2 regions of the Xylanibacillus composti genome follow, and region 2 is predicted to be linked to the other one. Evidence: riboswitches for the same ligand, from Rfam matches in the RefSeq annotation. Region 2 holds a riboswitch; the other holds the start of a gene.

Region 1 (7,210 bases), on a different contig from region 2:
TATAATCGTTATCATTAGATTTTTCAGTAAAATATACATACCACAAAAACTTGTTTCTGGTTTCATCGGGATATTGTAACTGCTGATCCAGATCTATAAGGGTTGCGCGGTATTTTTCGTTAATCACTAGTTTTCCAAGGTTATCAATTGAAGTCAATCCAAAATAGAATTTTTTTTGGGCATATCTACTTCCAACACTAGCTTTGGTCAAAGTGTACCTTTTATTCACTTCCAAACCAGTTCCCGTTTGTGCTCCACGGACCTTCCAACCGAACATATTTTTTTTGAGGAAAGTACCCACAACTTGATTGTCAAGGTCTAAGTAAAATAAATACGCCTCATTTGCTTTTATATCCCCCCCAATAAACTCCTTTAATTGTGATCCCGCCTTGTTATTTAAGGCGTCTGTAACACTCCTAGAATAGTGCCTTATTTCATAAAAGTAAAGTGCAGCCAATAAGGATAGTATAATTAAAAAGGGTAGGATTCTAGTTGATTTATATCTCATTTTAACCTCCCAACGATAATGAAGTATTGATTATACAGAACCATAAAACAAGGCTTAAATGACCATAGTTGAATGAAACTTATTCCTTAATACATGAATATTCCTAACACACTCAAAATAATACAATCAAACTCTGTCGTGTAAGTTTATTTTCGATAACTTCGAAGGTCTTAGTAACTATTCTCTTTATATTATACGCAACGTATTCAATTTTGCTTGACCCTTTTCATTATGTCACTGAACATATTACATATACAGTACTCGAATAACAAGCACTTTAAATTCTTCCCCAAACTAAACAAATTTAATCCAATACTGATAATTTAGAATCACCAACCACATTCTTAAATGGATTTCAATTTATAAATCCTATTATAAATCTAAAAAGAAGATTGAATCAATAATAGAAAAAAAATATGTTTATGACAGAATACGACAGTATGTCAATTCTCGTAGTGATATCCTAACTAGAAGATAAACAAAAGGAAAATAAGTAATGTAATCTATATTTCAAAATTTTCACTCTTTGGCTTGAAATGCTATTTTTGGTATGTTATAAATAAATTGTATGCGCATACTGAATCCATTGATTTACGGAGGGAACTAATATGGTCGCTAGAAAAAGTTTTTTAAGTGTCGTGTTGGTCTTAGCACTCTTTCTTCATCAAATAAGTATGGTATCCGCAGCAAATGTGAACGATGACTTTAAGTTCGATGTAGTTAATGAAACTGTCCAGGTTATTGAGAATGGCGAAGATGTGTTGACTATAAAAACCCAATATTATGGAGATGGCATTGAGGTCGAAGAGTTGATACGATACATGGAGCAACAAGGCAGAACTTACACTAGAGTTCAGGATGAGGGGGGATCTTCTGCATTCTCGGCAATGGCTAGTTGTAATAATTTCTCTGCCGATTTCAATTCTATACACAGAAATGAAGTTATGATAACTACTATTGGTTCTGGAACAATGTGTGTTTCACCCTTATCTTTTAGTGTTACCGCTGAAAGTGGTTCTGTAATTGGTCCTATGCCAGGTGTATCGGGGATTACAGATGCGAAGGTGAAAAATAGATTAAGAGTTAATGTGATTGGTATTGTCTATGGCGGCTCACTTTTTACGGCAACTTACGATTATAGTGGCCCTTTAGTCGAAACCATATCTGTTACGGAATTTGATGAGAGTGGAACAGCGAATGTTTGGGCTTCAAGCCAGGAACTTGGTGCTGATTACGAATACAAAAGAAATGGTGTAAGTTATTCTGGTACTCATTGGCAGTAATTCTCTTGAATGTAATTACGGTTCTGGCATGAATCTGATCTGCACTCTCTGACTCCCTGTGTTCCCCAGACTACCAGAACGTCAATGCATCACTCCACAGCATCCTTACCTGCACAATTAATGTATTTAAAACATCGTAGCAGCTTTTATAACACCCAATAGGAGCCGGGAAATCCATTGCATAAGGATTCCCGGCCCTTTTATACGCTGCGTGCACAGGGGCACACATCTTCTAGCCGTTGAAAGTCCTATAGCGATAGGAGCTAATTTCCCCATTTAGCTTGGATACTTGCGCATGGCGGAATCTGTACATAAAAGTGTATCGACGAAAGTACCTGTCATAAATATGGCGAGCCGTCCCAGGCCATACCATGAAGTGAACCTGCCGCGTCAATCAAAAAGTCCTCGCAAGAGGAAAAAGTGGAAGTCAACTTCGCGCGTGTTGGAGAGCGAGCTGAGCCCTTAGGCGAATAAGGGGACCGAGTATTGTCTGCTGATCATAATTCTAATATTGATCATTCAATTATTCTCTAAGATTACTTTGGTACGCCGCATACGGTTGTCTACTCCCTGACCTTAAACCCTGCCATCATGCTGACAGTGAAGAATGAGCCCATGCATCGAATTGGCAAGCTCCTTCAACCGAATGGCGCAGTAATTAGCTGGTGTGGATAGGTCAAAAAAAATCTTATTGTGATAAATTTTTTTCGGAGGGTATATGAAGAAATCAACTTATTCTTGCTTTGCACTTCTTTTACTATTCATTTTGTCCGCATGTTCGACTAGTCAAACAACCGAGACCTATCATGATGCGGAACATATGCCCCGTGCTTCGATTACTAATGTTTTTCTAGATTTACAAGAGAAATCAGGATGGTGGGTAGTGCCGGAAGAGGCTACATCCTTAACCATTCATGTTGAAGCCAAAAACACAGATACAGTTCTTTTTTGGCTAGTACCGACCGGGACAGAAGCTTGGGGCGAAAGGACACTCATGGGTTATGACCAAGATGCTAGTGATGGATGGTCCTTGAGATGGGATTTCGGTGATCGGAAGCTTCACAATCGTATTTATGTTCAAGCTCTAGGGATCGACGGTGTGTCGATGGACAGTCAAAGCATAAATGTAACAGCAGATGTTCCAGAATAGCTTGCCATTCCGTATATAACACGTAGCTTATTGAATGCACGCAGATGCAGGATAGGCAGTTTGCTGCTTGTGCCGTCAATCGCCTTCTAGTACTAGCTTATAAAGGTAGGAAGGGGAGACGGTCCCGAGACTTTCTGCTTATTTTTCCATATTTGGCTTCAAGCTATTTACGGACGGACGTCCGTCATAGTAGTATGGATGACAACAAACTAGAGTGAATATTCAGAAAAATCAAGTTGGCGAAGCCATACCCTGCTATCGGGTGTTTAAAAAGGAATAATGGAATTCGACAAAAGCAGTCATGGTTTACGGTAGACGGCAGACAGGTCATGAAATATAATGCAAATATAGCAAAGGATAACATATGTTCTTGTTGACAAGGCAAACCTATGGAAACATAGGGACTGCAAAGCCATGGTCTAAGGCATTTTGAACAGATGCCAGTGTAGACTGGTTACCGGGAGCTGGGGAAATCCATTCCGATCGTTTCCTAAATGCTTCGGAGTGGTTTTTTATTCACTTGTAGTACATATTTTCCTAAATATACTATTAATAACCTCATAATTCTGAGTAAGCCGATAGGAATAAATGGGGAGAGGGAGGGGCCACTTGTTCAAACGAATCATGCAAAAGCTAATAGATCAGCAGACGCTGACTTTGCAAGAAGCGGTTGATTGTATGGAGAAGATACTCAATCGAACCTGGACAGACGCTCAGATCGGCGCTTTCCTGGCTGCGCTGGCGGCGAAGGGAGAGAAGCGCGAGGAGATTCTCGGGATGCTCCATGTGATGCGGGAGAACATGGTGCGTGTGTACGTATCGGAGAATGTAGTGGATATTTGTGGCACAGGCGGGGATGGCATTGGCTCCTTCAATACCTCGACCGCGGCAGCACTGGTCGCCAGCGCAGCCGGGGCCAAGGTTGCCAAATGCGGGAACCGTTCATCGAGCAGCTCTTGCGGAAGCGCGGATTTGCTGGAAGCCGCAGGCGTGCGCATCGAACTGACGCCCGATGAGGTTGGACGATGGCTGTCAGAATGCGGATTCGCCTTCTTATTCACCCCGCAGTTTCACCCGGCACTGCGCAATCTCGCTCCATTGCGGCGCGAACTGGGGATACGCACTGCATTGAATTTGTTGGGTCCGCTGGGCAATCCGGTAAGGCCCAGACGGCAATTGCTTGGCGTATCCCATCGCGAGCTTGCACCTCTCTACGCAGAGATCTTGCTCCAGTCGGGCACCGAGCATGCCATGGTTGTACACGGCTTGGACGGTATGGATGAAATCTCTCTGAGCGCGCCAACCGAAGTGTATGAGATTCGGGCCGGTGCGCTGACAACTTCGCTGATAGAACCGGAGTCGTTGGGGCTAAGCTATGCCGCCCACGACGACATTAAGGGAGGTGATGCTTCCTATAATCGCGACATGCTTGCCGCCTTGTTCGGTGGTGAGAGAGGACCTGTGCGAGACATCGTGTGTCTGAATGCAGGCGCGGCTCTCGTCATCTCGGGAATAGCTGTTGATCTGAAAGAAGGGTTGCACATCGCAGCTGACACCATTGACTCGGGTGCGGCGAAGTCCAAGTTGGCGGAACTGGTCAACCGTTCCGGTCGAACGCCGAAAGGAGAGAAGCGTGATGTTTATGCTCGATGAGATTTTATCCCATAAGGTGCAGGAGGTGAAGGAAAAGCAAAGCCTTGTCCCTTTGAAGGAAATCAAGGAAAAAATCGCGAGTGCGCGAATGCCCCGCGATTTCTACGGCGCGCTGAAGAAGCCGGGTATTTCATTGATTGCTGAGGTGAAGCGCAAGTCCCCATCCAAAGGCGAGCTGCGGACCGACTTCGATGCGTTGTCGCTGGCACGCATGTATGCGAAGTATGGAGCGAGAGCGATCTCCGTATTGGCGGACGTGAAGTATTTCGGCGGGGGGGCGCATGTTGTGGAGCGCATCGCCAATGATTCACAGGTTCAGGTGCCGGTCATGTATAAGGAGTTTATCATCGATCCTTACCAGATTTACGAGGCGCGAGCTGTCGGCGCTGATGCGGTCCTCATGATTGTGCGGGCGATCGAACCGGACAGGCTGCCGGAGATGATCGAGACGGCGCATGATTTGGGCATGCAGGCGCTCGTGGAATGCTTTACCGCCGAGGAAGCCGAGCGTGCTGTTACGGCAGGGGCGCGGATTGTCGGGATCAATAACCGTGACCTGCAGTCCTTCGAGGTGGATTTGGCGCGTTCGGAGGACATCCGTCGTGTGCTGCCGGAAGGCGTTGTGACGGTTAGCGAGAGCGGATTGACCTGCGGTGCCGATGCGCGGAAGGCGGAGGCGTTGGGATTCGATGCGATGTTGGTAGGCGAAGCGATTCTGAAGGCGCAGGATGTCCCGGCTCGCGTGCGCGAATTTGCGTATTCGTATATGGGGACCCAAGTATAGGAGGGAAGCAGCTGGAATGGAAGGATTTTATGGGAAATACGGCGGCGCTTACGTCGCTGAAACGTTGATCGGCAATTTGGAGGAGCTGGAGCGCGAGTATCTGAAGGTGAAGGATGATCCGGATTTCAGGGCGGAGCTGGCCAAGCTGCTGAAGGATTTCGTCGGACGCCCGACCCCGCTCACACCGCTCCATGCGATAAGCGCAGAGATCGGACGGCCGAAAATATATCTGAAGCGCGAGGATTTGACGCATACAGGGGCGCACAAGATCAACAATGCGCTGGCGCAAGCGCTGCTGGCCAAGCGAATGGGCAAGCAGCGGGTCGTGGCGGAAACAGGGGCGGGCCAGCATGGGGTGGCAGTGGCGACCGCTTGCAGTCTGCTAGGGCTTGATTGCGTGATTTATATGGGAGCGGTCGATGCGGAGAGGCAAGCGCCCAACGTACAGCGCATGAAGCTGCACGGCGCCGAGCTGCATCTCGTCCATACCGGGCAGAAGACGCTGAAGGACGCGATCAGCGAAGCGATTCGCGATTGGATCACGAACGTGAATGACACGCATTATTTGCTTGGTTCGGCGGTCGGCCCCCATCCGTTCCCGAACATCGTGCATGATTTCCAGTCGGTGATCGGCTTGGAGACCAGAGAGCAAATTCTCGAGCAGGAGGGGCGCCTGCCTGACTGCATCGTCGCTTGCGTAGGAGGAGGAAGCAATGCAATCGGGATGTTCAGTCCCTTCCTGGAGGACGAGGAAGTCAGGTTGATTGGCGTGCAGGCAGCCGGGAAAGGCTTCGATACAGATAAGTATGCCGGACCGTTGATCAAGGGACGGCCGGGCATCTTCCAGGGCGCACACACTTATATTCTGCAAAACAGCGATGGGCAAATCGGCAAATCCCATTCGATTGCGCCTGGCCTGGATTACCCTGGCGTGGGGCCGCAGCACAGTTATCTGAAGGATATCGGACGCGTCGAATATACGTTTATTCAAGATCACGAAGCGCTGCATGCATTCGAGTATCTTTGTCACAAGGAAGGAATCCTGCCCGCTCTGGAATCCTCCCATGCCGTTGCCTATGCGTTGCAGGTTGCTGCAACGATGGACGAGGGACAAATTCTGGTCGTCAACTTGTCCGGGCGGGGAGACAAGGATTTGAGCCAAGCGATAGAGGCGCTGGCTCGACTGAAGGAGAAGGAGGCATCCGTTTCATGAATCGTATTCAACGCACCTTTGCCCGCTTGCGGGAGCAGGGGGAAAGCGCCCTCATTCCCTACATTCCGGTAGGCTTTCCTGCTGCAGAAACGTCCGAGAGCCTGATCCGCACCCTATGCGAGTCGGGCGCAGACTTGGTGGAGCTGGGCGTACCGTTCGGCGATCCGCTTGCCGATGGCCGCGTCATTCAGGATGCAAGCACACAGGCTTTGGCCAACGGAACGACGCTTCGCGCCTGCATCGAGATGGTGGCCAGGCTCCGTCCGTCGTATCCCGAGCTGCCTTTCATCCTGATGGGCTATTGCAATTCCTTTCTGGCCTATGGTTTGGAGCGGTTCGCTGCGGATGCGGTTGAAGCCGGTGTGGATGGGTTGATTATCCCGGACCTGCCGTCCACGATGGCGGACCCTTGGGTAGAGATCTTCCGTCCGCATGCGCTTGATCTGATCTTCTTCCTCGCACCGACGACCAGTGAGCAGCGGGCCGCCGCTACGATGAGCAAAGGCTCGGGCTTTCTGTATTGCATTTCGGTGAACGGGGTTACAGGGGAACGGGAGAAGCTGCCGCAGGAGCTGCCCGCATTCTTGAAGCAGGCACGCGCGGCGACCGATCTGCCGCT
Region 2 (7,210 bases):
GCGGATTCGCTAGTGCCGTATACCCCAGACTCGGGTATTGCCCTTAACCTTACCTTCAAATCGGTAGAGGAAGCACGCGACGCCTTCACCAAGCTGGCTGTTGGCGGGCATATATCGGAATCGCTGGAATTGCAGCCATTCGGGATGTACTATGGCGAGCTCATTGATCGTTACGGAGTATCGTGGATGATCGCGGCAGAAGCATAACCATACGAGGCTGTCCGAAAAAAAACAGCAATTCACTGCGAACCATGAACAAAATAAAGCCCAAGAATGCCGGAAAACCAACATTCTTGGGCTTTTCCTTGCTTCCAACGCTCGCCAAGGAATTTTCTAGCGAGCCCCTCCCGCAAGGTTTCTCTGAATCATGCACTAAATCAATTCCGATATTTGCAGCAGCCGCTCTACGATGGCGGCAACCTCGGCTCTCGTAATGAATGCCTGAGGCGCAAGCCCGGTGTCGCTTCTGCCTGTTATGATCCCTGCTTGAACGTTGTCAGCTACAGCCTGGTACGCCCAGGAGGAGACTTGCGCAGCGTCTTCATACGAGTGGAGAACTGCGTCCGGAGACTGGTTCCCCGACTGTGCGCTCAAGCCTGTAAGCTTCATCGCATTGGCGATAATGACCATCGCTTGCTCGCGTGTAATGTTCTCATTCGGGAGGAAGGTGCCGTCCCCGATTCCCTGGATCAACTTGTACTCGTGTGCCGCACGGATCGCGCTGTTATGCCAGTCTGTTGCTTGGACATCTGCGAAAGGACTGTGTCCCTCTTGCAGTCTCAATCCGAGGCCGCGAACGATAATTGCCGCGAACTCGGCGCGAGTAATGTTCCGATTCGGGTCGAACAGCTCGCTGCTGACTCCGCTCACAACCATCCGCGATCCCATGTTATTGACCGCATTCTGGGCCCAATGGTTCTCTACATCCTTAAATCCCACCGGATTCCACACGACGGCGTACGTGCTATTGGTCAAGCTGTTGATGCGTGCATAATAGGTGCTGTCCCGGATCACAACCTGGGTTGGCACATGGCGAACCGTTCCATCCTGTTCGATTACCACACCTGTTGTAATGCGGTTCGGATCTACCCCTTCAGGCAACGCCAATTCGCGTTCCACATAGGCTTGGAATGCAGTCAATTCTACTTCGCGCCCGTTATATTCTGCGGTCACCTTGAAGTGAAGCGGCGGGGCAACCAGCGTAAATCCGCCCTTGTCCGCAGCTGCATCCACTGTGCGCAAGGTATCGGCGGTTGGCGAGCCTATCTCGATCTTCACCTTTATATCCTGCAACGACACATTCGCCCCCAGACGTTCAGAAAGCTCGTCTATGAGGATGAGCGCCGCCGGCAAGGTATAAGCTGCCTGCCCTGTGCGAATCTCGATTACCGCTTGCAGGTCTTCCATACTCTTAATCATTCGACCGTTCAACTCAGCTATCGCCACATCGCTGTCGGCCTCTATCGGCACCGTGATCACGGCGCCAGCGCCTTCGTCTTCAAGGCGTTGCCGAAGCTTGTCCTCGTCCAGTACAATCGTCGTTACACTCTGGCCATTTCTTTCACCTGTTGTGGCTGTGCCTGCATGCTCTTCCTTGCCATTAACGAGTACTATGACCTCTGCACGCGAAGGCGTGCCCGGTTCTGCAGGCTGAGGCGGCGTACCGCCACTGCTTCCCCCGCTGCTCTGCGGCCGGCGCGGCGTAGCGCTTGTGCGGTTCGAGACAGCAATCGTTGCTTGGTTTTCATCCAGCGCGTGTACGACGAACTGATACGTTCTGCCGTTATCCAACTGATCAACCTGATACGCATAGACTTGGCTTGTCACTGTCGTGGTCCAGTCATCGTTCGTATACACACTGTAGTAGACAGCATCCGTAACCGAACCCCAGCTCAAATTCACAGAGCGGTTCCCGGCCACAGCCGTCAGAGCAAAATCCCCTACAGGACGGACCGTCAGCACCGCCGATGCGCTGGTCAAGCTTCCCGCAGCATTGGAAACGACTACGGCATAACTTCCCGCATCGCTTGCCGCAACATTCTGCAACGTTAACTTCGACTTGTTCTCACCGGGCATGTCCACGCCGTCCTTCTGCCATTGATAATGCAAAGTCGGCGTCCCCGAAGCGACGACCTCGAATACAACGGTCGCTCCCTCTGTCACAGATTGACTTTGCGGCTGGGCTGCAATGGCTACCGGCTCCGTTGCCGAGCCGACGGTGAACAGCACCTCGATCGATTCGGCAATGCCGTAGTCCGCCGTGACCGTTACAGTAGCCGTATACGTACCGGCAGGCAAACCAGTCTTAGGCGTTATGGTAAAGCTCGTTTGTGCATGGCTGTTATCGAGCTTCACTGCTCCCAGAGCGCCAATCTCGAAATGTGCGGCACTTGCTCCGCTCACTTCCACATCTAGTTGATCGACCTCTCCATGCACGTGTTTGGTGATGGACACCTTCTGCGGCATGGCTGCATCGTATCCTTCAACCGCTATCGGGAATATAAGCGTGTCGGCCGGCGACAATCCGATCAACGTGAGGAAAGTATGCTGCTCATTCGTCGCATAGTGTTCCGCCGCCGTTCCGGAATGACCGATCAGGGTCAAGCTGGCGGACTCCGCCTGATTGTCGCTGAACGCGCCATCATTCAGCTCCACATCGCGGTTATAAAGGGTTACGACGGTTAACTGATTGTCAGCGAAGGCGTTCTCGCCAATCGTCTTGACACTCATCGGCAGCGTTACAGTCGTCAAGTCGTTGTTGCTGAAAGCTTCGCTTTCCAGAGTGACAACCCCGTCTGGAATCACTACACTGGTAAGCGCTTTGCCCTTGAATGCGCCATTTCCAATCCGCGTAACCGCTACGCCTTCGATTGATTCGGGAATGACGACATCCTTAGGCCCTCCCGTCAAGTAGCCGGTAATCGTCCCTGTGCTGGCATCGAATAGGAAAAAACTTTCCGGCTGCGGCGTCACCGCAGTTGAAGGTTCAGACGCATTCGAAGTCCCTACGGCATTCGTAGCCTCAACGGTGAACGTGTACGCTACTCCATTCGTCAATCCCTCTACCGTAATCGGACTTGAACTGCCCGTAGCCGTAATGTTGCCCGGACTCGATGTAACCGTGTAAGAAGTGATCGGGCTGCCGTTGGCAAACGGCGTATCGAAGCTGACTGTTGCCTCGGCGTTGCCCGGTGACGCGGCTACATTCGTTGGAGGCTCCGGTGCAAAGGCTAACGGTGTAATCGGAGTAGACGGCGCGGATGCCGCCGATGTGCCCATCACATTCGTGGCTGTGACGGTGAACGTATAATCGACGCCATACGTCAGCCCCGTAATCGTGATGGGACTGGCCGTGCCTGTATTCGTTATGCCTTCCGGCGAGGAAGTCACTGTGTACTGTGTGATCGGACTTCCCCCGTCATTAGGTGTATCGAACGCGACCGTCACACTGTTAAAACTTGGCGTCACCATCACATTCGTCGGCGCAGCCGGCGCGGACGGCATCCGCGCTACCCTGAGACGAAATTCGCTGGACCCTGTTCGTTCGACCCAAGCCGCGTACAATTGCCCGTCATAAGTGCCGAATTGGGGATAGCTTGCGGTCGAGCCGCTGGCAACATTCAGCCCCATATTCCGGTCCGCCAGCGCCCAAGTAGTCCCATCGTAGGCTTTCACCCGCAGCACCCCCCCTGCAATCCACCCTGCATACAGGCGATCATTGTGGACGATTAATCGGGGATGATCCGTCACTTCGGTATTGATATTCAAGCCGGAACTCACATCCTTCCAGCCGTCCCCATCATAGGCGTGCACGCGAATACGATTGGTGCTGGCTTCTTTCCAAATCACATGCAACTGATCGTTGAATACAGCCGCATGCGGAGTCAACGCATGCGAGGACGGGTTCTCCGTCCGTCCGCCCTCGTCAACAGATACCCAATTAGTGTTGCCCTCATATCTGCTGACTCGTACTTTGCTTACCCCTGACCCCATCTCCCGCCATACCGCGTGCAAGCTTCCTTGAAACTCAATCAGCGTTGGATTCAGGCCTGCATTTGAACTCAATCCTCCGTTAGGCGTGACGAGATTCCACTGCGGCGAATCGGCATCACCACTATATTTCTTCACATGAATATTGTTCGCTTCATACCAGATGGCATAGAGCTCATCATTATACACCATCAAATCGGGATCATTGGCTGTGTTCGTACTTACATTAAGCGTACCGCCGTCCACCGTCGTCCAATGTTCGCCGTCATATTGCCTAACCCTCGCTTGATAGTTAATCATCGTGTAGTTTTCATACCAGGAGGCGAAGAGCTTGCCGTCGTAAACTTCCAGAGATGGGAATACCGCTGAATTATTAGGCGACCCAGCTTCTGCATTGACGCAGCCAACCATGACACAGCCATCATCCCCTCCTTGGACAGATTCCCAATTGGTACCGTTATAACGCATCACGTGCATTTCCCTATAATTTCCATCATACAACTCTGACCAGATTAGATATAAATACCCGTTGTATTCGATAAGATCAGGTCGCACCATACTCCCCTGGCTCGTAGTTATGCCCTCTTCACCACTCACGTTGCTCCAGCCGCTAGCCGCATGCGCGGTATCCGCGATTACCAGTTGGGTCAAAAAAAGCACGCTGGCCAGCATGCCGATCAGTGCCCTTCTCCCCATTGCGGCCTTGTGTACCATTCTCCAATTAGCTCCATCATATTCCGCCAAATTAGTCATCCTCCATCTGTGTGGATTTGTCGAAGAATGTCGAAGTAGGTTGCAATCTATTATATATGCCTACGATCAACAAACGATCAACAAACGATCACTAAAGCGAAATGGCGAACGCCCGAGAAACATGCGCGGGCGCAGTTCTCGGGTCGAAGGGGGTCAGTTGGCATCTTTCGTGACCACTTATGCCCCCGCCACTGCCGATCGACCTTGCTGATGAGAGCGCCGCCGCTGACTTTATGTAACCTTAACGGACATAGATGACCGTCAGAGGGCGTATTGGCCTTTTTTTGAAATGCAACGGACACGAATGACCATTAGCGATGCACTAACCAGCAAAACCGGGTTTTTTGGGCCTCTAATGGACATATGCGGCCGCTAGAAAATCGAAGGAACGTTTTTTTCGCTCTAATGGACATATGCGGCCGCTACAGATTCAAACGACTGGTCCGGTCAACCTTTCTGCTCTTTCTGCTCTTTCTGCTCACCGCCGTTACTTTTTTCAAGCTCGGCTCTTGCCGCTATTCCAGCATATTGAGCAGGAACGTAGCAACGAGTATTCGCATATTGGGCTGGAAGCAACAAGGACTTCATGGCGCCCTCTCCTCCGCCAATCGCAACACCAGCGTGTGGAATCTTGTCGAAATTTGTATTGTAAAATAACTCGATTTCGTTTACACTAATGACAAAATTCGGATTGATCCATACAGCCAGGTTCTACGTAAAAACTCCATATTCTTCGATCAAGGCAAAGCTACGGAAACGTAGTGACGCAAAGCTACAGGGGCTACCGCAGCGTCATCATGCTGCCATGCCAGCCAGCTGCCGTTTGCTCAGGAAGTACACGCCAGTAGACGGGGTGTATTTTTTGTTTGAAAAAAGGTTATGACCAAGGGGGATGCATCCATGCTGTCCAAGTTCAATCATCTAAGAATCGGCACCAAGTTGTTCGGAGTACTTCTGCTGGCTACAGTCGCTCTTGTGGTTAGCAACGGCTTTCTCATGCAGTCGCTCAAGTCAACAGCGGAGGAATTGGAACAGGAATTGTACGACGAGCTTTACTATGCGACGCATTACTTATTGAATGCAGACCGCGACTTTTACCAGGCGGAACAAGCGTTCATGAGCATTCAGGCCAATGAGTCGGCTACTTCTGAACAACTGGCAGTCTGGACGTCAGACTTCCATGAAAACATCGTTCAAGTTACGGAGCGGATGAATCAGGCCAGGGACATCCTGACCGTGGTCGATGGGTTGCAGCCTGACCAGGTGCTCGCGCACTATGAGGATTTCTTCCGGCAATTCACCCATTGGCAGCAGGATGTCGAACAGTTCATCACCCATCAAACGGATGTGCCGGCGTCAGAACTGGAGCGCTTGAGGCACGAATTTAATCAGACTCGCCATGTGATCGATGTGCTGCAGCAGGATCTGGAGCACACCGCTGTCGCCAAGGTCCAAGCTCTGATCGAAGCGAATCAAAGACAGATGCTTCTGTCATGGGGGTTAATCACCTTATGCATCCTCATCGTCTTTATGCTGGGGTTCCTGCTTATCCGCCACATCACCAAGCCCGTAGCCAGACTTGTTCACCAGATGCAAGAAATTGCGGACGGCAGCTTGCAGCTGCATCTGGATGCTAAGGATACCCAGCGTCAGGATGAGGTTGGGCAGCTTGCAAGATCCAGCCATGCCATGGTGGCGTTCTTGCTCGACATCATGCAAAAGTTGAAGCAAATCTCAAGCCAGGTCGATCAGCAAAGCGCCGTCTTGACGCAAGCGGCCAGCGAAGTGCGCACCGGCTCGGAGCAAGTGTCTGCTACGATGCAGCAGTTGTCAGCAGGCGCGGAAGAACAGGCAAGCACCTCCGGGGACATCTCCAGCTTGATTGACCAGTTGAATAAGCAGATCGTGCTGTCCAACGAGGACGGCAGGGTGCTGGAAGCGCATGCGAAGAATGTGCATCAGGCTTCCGATCAAGGGAAGCAGGAGATGGCACGCTCGGTCGAGCTGTTTGAAGAAGTGGCCGCCTTAGTTGCAGATTCCACGGACAAGGTCAATCACTTGGAGCTGCGCATCGATGATATTTCCAAGCTGAGTGAGGTCATAAAGGGAATCGCGGAGCAAACCAATTTGCTGGCCTTAAACGCGGCGATTGAATCTGCCAGAGCCGGAGAAGCGGGCAAAGGATTCGCGGTAGTCGCCGCAGAGGTCAGAAAGCTCTCCGTGCAGGTGAATGCTTCCGTCGGAGAGATCGCGGAGATTATCCAGGGCATTCAGGCAGAGACGCGGAACATGGCGCATTCGATGGCGCAAGGACACGACAGAGTAGCAAGCGGCCAGCAGCAAATCCACATCTGCCGTGACCACTTCACTCACATTAACGCAGCCGTTGCCGCCATGACTGAACGCATTCAAAGCGTCACCAGCAATTTGGTTCAAATCGCTGCCAACAGCGAGAAGGTCAGTCTGG

The links. Region 2 has a riboswitch for cyclic di-GMP ahead of XYCOK13_RS21120 (methyl-accepting chemotaxis protein). Riboswitches for the same ligand answer to the same signal wherever they lie in the genome.
Region 1: it holds a riboswitch for cyclic di-GMP, as region 2 does, so the genes downstream of both, trpD (anthranilate phosphoribosyltransferase) here and XYCOK13_RS21120 (methyl-accepting chemotaxis protein) in region 2, are expected to answer to the same signal.

The regions. Positions count from the first base shown of each region.
Region 1 is NZ_BOVK01000012.1:697-7,906, forward strand. Features, by position in the region: gene XYCOK13_RS04290 (hypothetical protein) at 1-508, opposite strand, end outside; gene XYCOK13_RS04295 (hypothetical protein) at 1,117-1,791, shown strand; gene XYCOK13_RS04300 (hypothetical protein) at 2,510-2,941, shown strand; cyclic di-GMP riboswitch class I at 3,312-3,403, shown strand; gene trpD (anthranilate phosphoribosyltransferase) at 3,551-4,594, shown strand; gene trpC (indole-3-glycerol phosphate synthase TrpC) at 4,578-5,378, shown strand; gene trpB (tryptophan synthase subunit beta) at 5,395-6,591, shown strand; gene trpA (tryptophan synthase subunit alpha) at 6,588-7,210, shown strand, end outside.
Region 2 is NZ_BOVK01000089.1:5,179-12,388, forward strand. Features, by position in the region: gene XYCOK13_RS21105 (VOC family protein) at 1-207, shown strand, start outside; gene XYCOK13_RS21110 (S-layer homology domain-containing protein) at 373-4,734, opposite strand; gene XYCOK13_RS21115 (hypothetical protein) at 5,191-5,331, opposite strand; cyclic di-GMP riboswitch class I at 5,475-5,567, shown strand; gene XYCOK13_RS21120 (methyl-accepting chemotaxis protein) at 5,644-7,210, shown strand, end outside.